DNA from 4 places in the Rahnella contaminans genome. Region 1 is predicted to be linked to each of the others. Evidence: predicted binding sites of a transcription regulator. Region 1 holds the regulator's gene; each other region holds the start of a gene.
The links. The regulator CRP, encoded in region 1, controls carbon source genes, mostly activating them, when cyclic AMP is high. The targets are predictions, from matches to a motif close to ATGTGANNNNNNTCACAT.

Region 1 (2,974 bases):
CTGCTGATTAAAGAAGGCCAGCTTTCGACGCTGTTACCGGCGCTGCGTGAAGGGAAACTCGATTTTGCCGTCGGGACCGCCGGGCCGGGTTTTCCGCTGGAGGATTTGGTGCGTGAGCCGCTGTTTAGCGCCCCTTTTGGCGTGATTGCGCGGCAAGGGCATCCGCTGGCAGATGCCACCACGCTCGACGAATTGCAGTGCGCGCGCTGGGTGTTGCCGGAAACGGATATGGGTTACTACCAGCAGATTCAGCTTTCGATGAACGGCTTTAACGCACCAGCCGGGGAAACGCCGGTAAGAACGGATTCGGTAGTGTGCGGGCTGAATATGGTGTTGCAGTCGGATTATCTGACGATTGTGGCGAAGGCCATGCGCGCGCCGTTCGGCTTACAGGACAGGCTTTGCCTGCTCAATATCGATACGCTGCCGGAAGCGGAATATTGCGTGCTCTATTCGCAGAAATCGCCGCTGACGTTTGCCGCGCGGCGATTTCTGGATTTACTGCGAAGTCAGTGCCAGTCGTATCACTGGTCGTGACTTATTCGGCGTTCACTACTTCAAAACTGTGGGTGATTGTCGCGGCTTTGCCCAGCATCAGGGAAACGGAGCAATATTTTTCCGCAGACAGGCTGACTGCGCGTTCCACAATTTTATCCGTCAGGTCTTTGCCGGTGACGATGAAATGCAGGTTGATGTGCGTGAACAGACGCGGTGCTTCCTCGCGGCGCTGAGACGTCAGTTTCACTTCGCAGTCACGCACGTCGTTGCGGCCTTTTTGCAAAATAGACACTACATCAATCGCGCTGCAACCGCCCGCCGACATCAGCAACATTTCCATCGGGCTCGGGGCTTTGTCGCCCGCATTACCATCCATTGTGATCTGATGGCCCGACGCTGACTCACCTAAAAACGTCAGCCCTTCTACCCATTTTACGCGTGCGTGCATGTGCTCTTCTCCCGGTGGATAAATTCGTCAAATTTTCCCCTCAGACTACCCTTTCACCCAAAAACTGGCAACGTAACCCGATCGCCATCATGCTGAAGCGAGACAACAGAAGACAGCATTGCAAACCTGTGTTACAAACAAAGCCGAAACATACTTTCCAGTAAATTGCGGTGACGGTTTTTGCGGTTTAAGAACAGAACCCACGGTGTTAACAGCAATAATCAGGCTGTTTCACTCCGACATCCGCTTGCAGCATTTCTGGGGAGTTATATGCTGAAAGGGCGCTTTTTAAAGTAAGTGCCGTACAGGGAACTCTGAGCCCTGTGATTTTGGGCAGCGATAACAACAGAGGATAATAGCAAATGGTTCTCGGCAAGCCACAAACAGACCCGACTCTCGAATGGTTCCTGTCTCACTGTCATATACATAAGTATCCTTCTAAAAGTACGCTGATTCACCAAGGTGAAAAAGCCGAAACGCTGTACTACATCGTGAAAGGGTCGGTTGCCGTCCTGATTAAAGATGAAGAAGGCAAAGAAATGATACTGTCATACCTTAACCAAGGTGACTTCATCGGCGAGCTGGGACTCTTCGAAGAAGGGCAGGAACGCAGTGCCTGGGTGCGTGCTAAAACTGCCTGCGAAGTGGCTGAAATTTCTTATAAAAAATTCCGCCAGCTGATTCAGGTAAACCCGGATATTCTGATGCGTCTTTCCGCGCAGATGGCAAACCGTCTGCAAGTGACGTCAGAGAAAGTCGGCAACCTTGCCTTCCTCGACGTAACAGGCCGTATCGCGCAAACTTTGCTTAATCTGGCTAAACAGCCTGATGCAATGACCCATCCGGACGGGATGCAAATCAAGATCACCCGTCAGGAAATCGGCCAAATCGTCGGTTGTTCACGTGAAACAGTCGGACGTATTCTCAAAATGCTGGAAGATCAAAGCCTGATCTCCGCACACGGTAAAACGATTGTCGTTTACGGCACACGTTAATCCCTCAGAAATTGGCGCGGCAGCTAACTGTCGCGCCTTTTTTATGGGCTAAGCTTTACGCATGACGCTATGGCGAAGACTGTTCTATCATCCCGAAGTTAACTACGCGCTGCGCCAGACGCTGGTGTTGTGCCTGCCTGTTGGCATTTGCTGGCTTTTTGGCAATCTGCAAATGGGTCTGCTGTTCTCTCTGTGTCCCGCCTGCTGCAATGTCGCGGGTCTGGATACGCCACACAAACGCTTTTTCAAACGTCTGATGGTCGGCGGCACGCTTTTTGCCCTGAGCAGCATTCTGCTGCAAGTGATGCTGGAAAGCTGGCACATTCCCCTGCCGCTCATCATGTTCTCGCTGGCGTTACTGCTGGGCGTGACCGGTGAAATCAGCCCGCTGCATGCGCGTCTGTTGCCCGGTGCGCTGGTGGCGACCATCTTCACGCTGAGCATGGTGGGTCTGCGCCCGATGTGGCAAGCTCCGGCGCTGTTCGCCGCAGGCACCGCCTGGTACGGTATCTTTAACTGGGCGTGGTTTCGTATTTCAAAAGAACAACCGATGCGCGAAACCCTCAGCCAGCTCTATCTGCAACTGGCAGATTACTTCGAGGCGAAATACAGCCTGCTGACGCAACACACCGATCCTGAAACCGCGCTACCGCCACTGCTGGCGCGTCAGCAACAGGTTATCGATCTGATTGCCCTGCTTTATCAGCAACTGCACATGCTGCCGCAACACGGACATCATCATCACCATAAGCGACTGTTCCAGCGTTTTCAGGTCGCACTCGATTTGCAGGAACACATCACGGTGAGCCTGCATCAGCCGGAAGAAGTGCAAAAGCTGGTGGAAGAAAGCCACGCCGAAGCGGTTATACGACGTAATGCGCAGGTGATCTCCGCCCGTCTGCGGGTCATCGCTGATGACATTCTTTATCACCGTTTATCCGGGCGATTTACGATGGCCAACGAACTGGCCGCGCTGGAGAAAATAGCCGCGCGCAATCCGGAGAATCCGGTCGGTCAATTTTGCTATTACCAT
Region 2 (2,974 bases), on a different contig from region 1:
ACGAAGGGAAATAAAAAACCGGCAGAAAATTCCGCCGGTTCGTAGATTTTTCAAACGTCGGAAGGTCAGGCTTTTGACCAGTAACGGCGTTTTGCTACCTGGAGTTTTTCGTAAGCGCCCAGCAGAGCCTGATGAGCAGGCAATGCTTTGAGGTCGGCATCTACTGCAAACAGACCGTGGAAACGCTCTTCGCCGCTGATGGCTGCTGAAGCATCATCAACCGCTTTCTGACCGTACATTTTCACGAATGCCGTGTAGTACTGAGCCGGATCACGATCTTCTTCCAGGGATAGCTGAAGAAGTGTTTGCAGACAACGGTAATAGTTATTGCGCTCATCGCTGTAAACCGATGCATTGAATTCATGCGCCCATTCAGCCCACGTCAGCGCCTGATCCAAATCGCCGCCTGCCAGTGCCAGCATAGATTTCAGCTCGCCTACGCGCAGGGTGTACCAGCCGTTGTCTTTGCCGCTGGCGATGCCCAGAAGCTCGCGAACGCGGGTAAAGTCATCAAGACCTTCATCATCAAGCTGTGTGATCATTTCCAAATAAGCTTCTTTTGGCAGGTCACTGTCCGGCAATGCCAGCAGTTGATCACGCAGATGCGCGCCCATGCTGTTATTCGCCAGCAGCAAATCTTCAGCCGGATAAATGTCAGACATGCCCGGAACGATAATGCGGCAAGCGTACACGTCAAGATGCTCGTAATCCGCGATATAAACTTCAGCGTCCTCTTTATCAAAGATTGCCATCAGCGTGGCGAACTCTTCTTCTGTCTTGCCGCTGAAGTTCCAGTCTGCAAACGGATAGTCGGCATCCTGTTTAAACATATCCCAGGAAATCAGACCGCTGGAATCGATGAAGTGAGTTTCCAGATTGGCATGTTCAGCCACTTCTTCGTCATCGAAGGTCGGGGCGGTGAAGACGTCCAGATCTTTCAGGCTGCGGCCCTGCAGTAATTCAGTGACCGTACGCTCCAGTGCAACACCGAAGTCCGGGTGTGCGCCGAAGGAAGCGAAACAAGTCCCGTTGGACGGGTTGAACAGCACTACGCAAATGACCGGATAGTCGCCGCCCAAAGAGGCATCGTAAGACAGGATTGGGAAACCTTCTTCTTCGAGTTTGGCGATGGCTTCAACCACACCCGGATAGCGCGCTAGCACGTCAGCAGGGATCTCTGGCAGGCTGATAGATTCCGCGATGATACGGTTTTTGACATAACGCTCGAAGACTTCAGACAGACCCTGAACGCGGGCTTCGTTCGCGGTATTCCCGGCAGACATGCCGTTTGACACATACAGGTTACCGATGATGTTCATCGGAATATATACGGTTTCCAGGTCAGACTGACGGGTGAACGGCAATGCGCAAATCCCGCGATCCGGGTTGCCGGATTGCAGATCAATCAGATCGCTGGCGACCAGTTCTTTATCTGCATCGTAAAATGCGTGCAGACGCTCATCCAGAATACCTTCAGGCAGAAGGTTATCTTCCGGTAGCGGGAACCATTTCTCGTTTGGATAATGCACGAAGTCGCTGTTGGCAATTTCTTTGCCGAGATAGAAATCGGCGAAGAAATAGTTGGTCGACAGACGCTCAAAATACTCACCCAAAGCAGAAGCCAGAGCGGCTTTTTTGCTGGCGCCTTTACCGTTGGTGAAGCACAGCGGGCAGTCGCGGTCGCGAATGTGCACTGACCAGACGTGGGGAACCGGATTCAGCCAGGAAGCTTCTTCGATATTAAAGCCGAGATCGGTGAGTTTTTGTTGGAAGCGGGAAATGGAGTCTTCCAGCGCCGCGTCTTTACCAGGAATAAAAGTTTGCGTCATTGAGTTCACTTTTGAGCGTGCTAAAAACGCGCAATGATACGGGGTTTTGCGTATTAGCTCCATGTATTCGTGTTAAGAATGTAATCGCTGTGTGAAGTCAAAGGGTTGAGTTTGAACGCGCTGTAATAACACCTCCGATTTGCCTGTTCATACACACATTATTCCGCAAAATCAGCGTTAAAAGGAGGAATGAACCTTGTGACGCAGATCTCAACGCGCTTTATCAGGTCATGAGGAATAACCGTTACAGATGGCTTGTTTCGAATGATAAAACCGGTAAATTAATGGTAACTATGTGGCTGTCTCAGAGAAGTGGTGAGGGGAAATGACTCAGGTTTATAATTTTAGTGCAGGTCCGGCAATGATCCCGGCTGAAGTGTTGCGTCGTGCGGAACAGGAACTTTGTAACTGGCACGGACTGGGTACCTCGGTGATGGAAATCAGTCACCGCAGTAAGGAATTTATCCAGGTTGCTGAAGAATCCGAAAAGGATATCCGTGATCTGCTCAATATTCCCCGGAACTATAAAGTACTGTTCTGCCACGGTGGCGCACGTGCGCAATTCGCCGCAGTTCCAATGAACCTGCTGGGCGATAAAGCGTCTGCTGATTATATCGATGGCGGTTACTGGGCTCACAGCGCCGTTAAAGAAGCACAAAAATATTGCTCACCGAATGTCATTGATGTCACCACCACGATTGACGGCAAACGTGGCATCCTTCCAATGAACGAGTGGAAGCTGAGTGCGGATTCTGCTTACGTTCATTACTGCCCGAACGAAACCATTGACGGTATTGCTATCGATGAAATGCCTGATTTCGGGAATAAAATCGTTGTGGCCGACTACTCATCCTGTATCCTTTCGCGCCCGATTGATGTCAGCCGCTTTGGCGTAATTTATGCCGGCGCGCAGAAAAATATCGGTCCGGCTGGCCTGACGCTGGTTATTGTACGCGAAGATTTATTAGGTAAAGCACGCACTGAGCTGCCATCTATCCTTGATTACACCGTACTGGCCGAGAACGATTCCATGTTCAATACCCCGCCAACGTTCGCCTGGTACCTGTCAGGTATGGTCTTCAAATGGCTGAAAGAACAGGGCGGTCTGCGTGAAATGGAAAAACGCAATCAGGCCAAAGCTGAAC
Region 3 (2,974 bases), on a different contig from region 1:
GTTCAGTGCTCATACACCCTCCTTCCATCACCATTGTGATAATGGTTATAAAAATTGTTTTTAGAAATAACTTAACGATCATTATTAAAAATAGTTGCGCACAAGTCCAGCGGAGTTTATTATTTAATTATCGAGCGATAAGAAAATCACTCACACCCGCAAAGCTGCACAGCTATAAGCGCTTTATAAAAGCAAAATACCCAGGACGAAACATCATGAGTAACTTCAAAATCCTTCTTGCAGTTCTGGCATTAACCGCTGTACCGGTTGCCAATGTTGCCGCACAGCAGGTTATCATGATGCCAGTACAGAGTCAGGAAGTGGCGATGGTCAATGTGACCGGTGACAGTAACTTCTGTAACCCGGCAACCTGTACGAACAAAAAAGTCGCGCAGAGCCGTATTTCCACTTCTCCGTCTCAGCCACCTGCACCAATGACTTCAGGTCATAAACCGGCTTCCATTTACTACTAAGGAAACCGGCCCTGACGACAGAATGTCTGAGCAGGAATAACGATAAGGCGGCATTTGCTGCCTTATCTTTTTTCTAAGCCGACCCTAGTTTTAACACCCTCTCCCGCCGGAACCAACCATTAACTTAGCGATCATTAAAGATTCATTCAGCACAATATTGGATAAGCCCGAACTCCATCTTTCAGGTGAATCATTTTAAAAACATAAATTTAACAAAACAAAAACAACAATGCGCTTTGGTGTGATGTTCGTCACAGCACAATAAGTTAACGCTCATTAAAAAAACATCTTGCACAAACCCTCAACACCCCTTACCATTTACTTATCGAACGTTAAGTAATAAATAACGTTGACCGAATAACGGGGCTGACGAAAACGCCACTCCAAAAAAAATTAACGAACAGGAATACAAATCATGAAAACTATCGCAATGACAATCGCTGCTCTGACACTCGCTACCGCTTCTTTCTCTGCTCTGGCAGCCACTGAGGTTCAGTCCGCTCCGGCAGGTGAACAAACTATCGGGACTATCAGCGCTTCTTCAAACGGTAACCTGACGACTTTGCAGTCAAAACTGAATGCGAAAGCGACCGAAGCCGGTGCATCTTCATACCGCATCATCGGTGCTTCTGGTGAAAACCACCTGTACGGTACTGCTGAGCTGTACAAATAAGCACAACGACATTCGTTAGCAGATTGTTCCGCACAATTAGTTAACGATTAATAAATAAATAAGTTGCACAGAATGTGATCCAGGTCTAAGATTTAATTATCGAACGTTAACAAATAACGTCTGACCTAAACCACCTGCTGATAAACAGATTAAAACAGGAAGAAATCATGAAAAACATCACTATGACATTAGCTGCAATCGCCCTCGCTACCGCTTCATTCTCAACTCTGGCTGCGACTGAAGTTCAGTCTGCACCAGAAGGCCAACAGGCAATCGGTGTGGTAAGTGCTTCTTCAAGCAATGATTTGTCAAGCCTGCAAAACAAGCTGAACGCTAAAGCGAACGAAGCCGGTGCAAGTTCATACCGCATCATCGGTGCTTCTGGTGAAAACCACCTGTACGGTACTGCTGAGCTGTATAAATAAGCACGGAGTACGACTTGAAAAGGGTAAAGCGGCATTTAGTTAACGATTAATAAGCTAGATGTTGTATCGGACAGAAGACAGCTTTGCACATTAAATGAACGTTGATGACAACGCCTGGCAAAGCGCAATAAACGAATTGAGGAAACCATCATGAAAAACATTACTATGACTCTCGCCGCCATCGCACTGGCAACCGCATCATTCTCTACCCTGGCAGCGACTGAAGTTCAGTCCGCTCCGGCTGGTCAGCAGGCGATTGGTGTCGTCAGCGCGACTTCAGGTAACAGCCTGAGCAGCCTGCAGGACAAACTGAATGCTAAAGCCAGCGAAGCCGGTGCAAGTTCTTACCGTATCATCGGTGCGTCTGGTGACAACCACCTGTACGGTACAGCTGAACTGTACAAATAAGAGTCCTCAGCAGTAAGCAGAAGAGGCGGCGTTTGCCGCCTTTTTCGTGTCTGCGATTTGAGGAGACCTTTAAATTGATCCCGCCATACAGGGATTTCTCCCTGCTTTTCTTTTGCAGCACCTCTTACAAATCAGTTCGCTGAGCTTTTGAGCTGGTTATCCTGCTCGTGTTGCTCCAGCGCCAGTTCGATCAGACGCGTGATCAGATCACTGTAGTTTAAGCCGCTGGCCGCCCAGAGTTTCGGGTACATGCTGATGTTGGTAAAGCCCGGCAACGTATTAATTTCGTTGATAACGACGTCACCCTGTTCGGTCAGGAACACATCGACGCGCGCCATGCCCCGGCATTCCAGCACCTGAAATGCCCGCAATGCGATGGCACGAATGCGGTCATGCGTCTCCTGCGGCAAATCGGCGGGAACGGCAATCGATGCGCCGGCTTCATTAATGTACTTGGTGTCGTAGGAATAAAACTCGTCGTGCAGGATGACTTCGCCGCATACGCTGGCCTGCGGGTAATCGTTGCCAAGTACCGCGCATTCGATTTCACGGCCTTTAATCGCGGATTCGACCAGCACTTTATGATCGAAACTGAATGCTTTTTCCAGTGCAGTAATGAAACCTGTTTCGTTGCTCACTTTGCTGACGCCGACGGAAGAACCCTGATTGGCAGGCTTAATAAACAGCGGTAAGCCGAGCTGCTTAGAGACTTCAGCAAACGTATATTTCTGGCGATTCGCACGGGTCAGGGTGACAAAGGGTGCGACGGACAAACCGGCATCCCGCAGCAGACGCTTGGTCACATCTTTATCCATGCTTACAGCCGACCCCAACACGCCGGAACCGGCGAACGCAATGTTTGCCATGCGCAGCAGTCCCTGCAATGAACCATCTTCGCCCAGCGTTCCGTGAACAATCGGGAAGATGACGTCCACCTGCGACAATGCGCTGGCACTGTGCGTTTCAATCAGCTGATTTTCAGTTTGCCCCGGAAT
Region 4 (2,974 bases), on a different contig from region 1:
TTTTCCGCCTGAACGACGGCGACGGTGGTTTCTATCTCGACAAAGCCTGCGTCGTTTCCCGCGACCCGACTGACCCGGACAGTTTTGACAAACAAAATGTCGGCATTTACCGGATGGAAGTGAAGGGCAAACGCAAACTCGGCCTCCAGCCGGTGCCGATGCACGATATCGCGCTGCATCTGCATAAAGCCGAAGAGCGCGGCGAAGATTTACCGATTGTTATCACACTGGGCAACGACCCGATCATTACGCTGATGGGCGCAACGCCGCTGAAATACGACCAGTCTGAATACGAAATGGCCGGTGCGCTGCGTCAGGCGCCGTACCCGATCGCCACCGCGCCACTGACCGGTTTCGACGTTCCGTGGGGTTCAGAAGTGATCCTCGAAGGGGTTATCGAAGGCCGTAAACGTGAAATCGAAGGGCCGTTCGGGGAGTTCACCGGGCACTATTCTGGTGGCCGCAACATGACCGTGGTGCGCATTGATAAAGTGTCGTACCGCACCAAACCGGTATTTGAATCCCTGTATCTCGGGATGCCGTGGACAGAAATCGATTACCTGATGGGCCCGGCGACCTGCGTGCCGCTGTATCAGCAACTCAAAGCTGAATTCCCGGAAGTTCAGGCCGTTAACGCCATGTACACGCACGGGCTGCTGGCGATCATCTCCACCAAGAAACGCTATGGCGGCTTTGCGCGCGCGGTCGGTTTACGCGCCATGACCACGCCGCACGGGCTGGGCTACGTGAAAATGGTGATTATGGTGGATGAGGATGTCGATCCGTTCAACCTGCCGCAGGTGATGTGGGCGCTTTCCGCGAAAGTGAATCCGGCGGGTGACCTGGTTCAGTTGCCGAACATGTCCGTGCTGGAGCTGGATCCGGGTTCGTCTCCTGCGGGGATCACCGACAAACTGATCATCGATGCTACCACGCCGGTCGCGCCGGATAACCGCGGGCATTACAGCCAGCCGGTACGTGATTTGCCAGAAACCAAAGACTGGGTTGTGAAACTGAATTCCCTGCTGGCGGGCCGTCAGGCCTGAGCACTAACTGACTGAGTTAAGGAGTGATTATGATTTGTCCACGTTGTGCCGGTGAGCATATCGAGCTGATGGCGGTATCGCCGGTGAAAGGGGTCTGGACGGTGCATCAGTGCCAGCGTTGTTTATACACCTGGCGGTCAACGGAGCCGTTACGGCGCACCAGCCGGGAGCATTACCCGGAGGCGTTCCGGATGACGCAAGCGGATATTGATAATGCACCGATGGTGCCGTCGGTGCCGCCGCTTTTAGGGGAATAGTATTGGGCCCCGGACGGGGCCTCTTTGGAATCTCCGCGTCTTTTTACAACCCGCGCTATCGCTCGCTGGCTATGTTTCAGGAACAACAGCTATTGCCGCGAAAACTTGCCGCTGCGCGGTACCTTCATTATTCCCCGCATGTTACCGGTATCACATAAATTAAAAATCATAAGAAATTAATCATATCTCATAATTGTGACTCGCTTTTAACCACTTTATAACAAGTCCTCAGGCCACCGGACGGACTGACTTTTTGAGTTTAACCCGATAAAAGACAGGACGAAAAATGACAGCGAAATTATCCGTAAAAGAAAAAATCAGTTACGGTCTGGGGGATATGGCGAGCCATATAGGTCTGGATAACGTGATTATTTTCCTGACGTTTTACTATACCGATGTGGTGGGTTTACCGGCGGTGTTTGTCGGTACTATGTTCCTTGTGGCCCGCGTGGCCGATGCGATTGTTGACCCGGCGATGGGGCTGATCGCTGACCGCACGCAAACGCGTTTCGGCAAGTTCAGACCTTATATTCTCTGGCTGGCGCTCCCGTTTGGCGCGAGTTGTTTACTGGTGTATGCCGTGCCGGAATCCCTCACACTAACCGGCAAGATGGTGTACGCCAGCGTCACGTACTGCGTGATGATGCTGATGTATACCGCCATCAACATCCCTTACTGTTCGATGGGCGCGATCATTACGCCGGATAACAGCCAGCGTATTTCGCTACAGTCTTACCGCTTTTTCCTCGCCACGCTCGGTGGCGCGATGTCGACATTCCTGATGATGCCGCTGGCAGAAATGATGGGCGGCGGCAATAAACTCGACGGGTATTTCGGCGCAATGGCAATCATGGCCTCGATCGCTGTGGTCATGTTTTTACTCTGTTTTCTCAATACAAAGGAACGTATCAGCGCGCCGCCGACGCATGCGAATTTCCTCTCAGATCTGCGCGACCTGGTGCGTAACGACCAGTGGCGCGTAGTGGCCGCGCTGATCTTCTTTAATATCTCCTTCGGCGTCGTTCGTCTCGGCGCGATGATGTATTACGTGACGTATTATCTGGGCAACGCCAGCTATTTTATGTGGCTCCTCGCCGCGCATATTGTTGGAAAAAGCCTCGGCAGCGCGCTGGTCAAACCGCTGACCCGAAGCCGCAGCAAACTGTCGGCTTTCACGCTGTGCGCCGTTCTAACCGGTCTTCTGAGCATGGCGATTTTCTTCGTTCCGGCATGGATTTCCCTGCTGGTCGGTATGACATTGCTGGTCTCGACCTTCTATCAGGTCACCACCACGCTGATGTGGGTGATGATGTCGGACGTGGTGGATTACGGTGAATACAAACAAGGCAAACGCATGGACGGCACCGTGTTTTCCACGCTGCTGGCGATCCTCAAAATGGGAATGGCGGTCAGCGGGGCCGTCGTCGGCTGGACACTTGGCATGAGCGGTTATGTTCCGCACGCTGCGCAGCAAAATACTGCGGCGATGTTGTCCATTATCGCGCTGTTCTCGCTGGTGCCGGGCGTGTTGTCGATGTTCAGCGCGCTGTCGATGCGCTGGTACAAACTCAACGACGCCACCATGAAACACATTAATCAGTCCAAAATCACCCCGGAACACGAGCCTGAACGTCAGGCTACCTTGCATACTCAGGAGTCCGCATGAGCGAA

Region 2: a site for CRP is predicted at 2,026-2,043, ahead of serC (3-phosphoserine/phosphohydroxythreonine transaminase). Genes of this name have one in related genera too.
Region 3: a site for CRP is predicted at 1,219-1,236, ahead of bhsA (multiple stress resistance protein BhsA). Genes of this name have one in related genera too.
Region 4: a site for CRP is predicted at 1,442-1,459, ahead of GW579_RS14985 (glycoside-pentoside-hexuronide (GPH):cation symporter). Genes of this name have one in related genera too.

Annotation. Positions count from the first base shown of each region.
Region 1 covers NZ_JAADJS010000004.1:360,018-362,991, reverse strand. The annotation lists gene GW579_RS18865 (LysR substrate-binding domain-containing protein) at 1-537, shown strand, start outside; gene GW579_RS18860 (OsmC family protein) at 539-946, opposite strand; gene crp (cAMP-activated global transcriptional regulator CRP) at 1,309-1,941, shown strand; gene GW579_RS18850 (YccS/YhfK family putative transporter) at 2,003-2,974, shown strand, end outside.
Region 2 covers NZ_JAADJS010000001.1:1,390,731-1,393,704, reverse strand. The annotation lists gene ycaO (30S ribosomal protein S12 methylthiotransferase accessory factor YcaO) at 66-1,829, opposite strand; gene serC (3-phosphoserine/phosphohydroxythreonine transaminase) at 2,155-2,974, shown strand, end outside.
Region 3 covers NZ_JAADJS010000002.1:1,008,665-1,011,638, reverse strand. The annotation lists gene GW579_RS13865 (TetR/AcrR family transcriptional regulator) at 1-13, opposite strand, end outside; gene GW579_RS13860 (hypothetical protein) at 216-473, shown strand; gene bhsA (multiple stress resistance protein BhsA) at 889-1,146, shown strand; gene bhsA (multiple stress resistance protein BhsA) at 1,314-1,571, shown strand; gene bhsA (multiple stress resistance protein BhsA) at 1,722-1,979, shown strand; gene ddlA (D-alanine--D-alanine ligase) at 2,111-2,974, opposite strand, start outside.
Region 4 covers NZ_JAADJS010000003.1:45,013-47,986, reverse strand. The annotation lists gene GW579_RS14995 (non-oxidative hydroxyarylic acid decarboxylases subunit C) at 1-1,046, shown strand, start outside; gene GW579_RS14990 (non-oxidative hydroxyarylic acid decarboxylases subunit D) at 1,076-1,303, shown strand; gene GW579_RS14985 (glycoside-pentoside-hexuronide (GPH):cation symporter) at 1,590-2,969, shown strand; gene GW579_RS14980 (glycoside hydrolase family 31 protein) at 2,966-2,974, shown strand, end outside.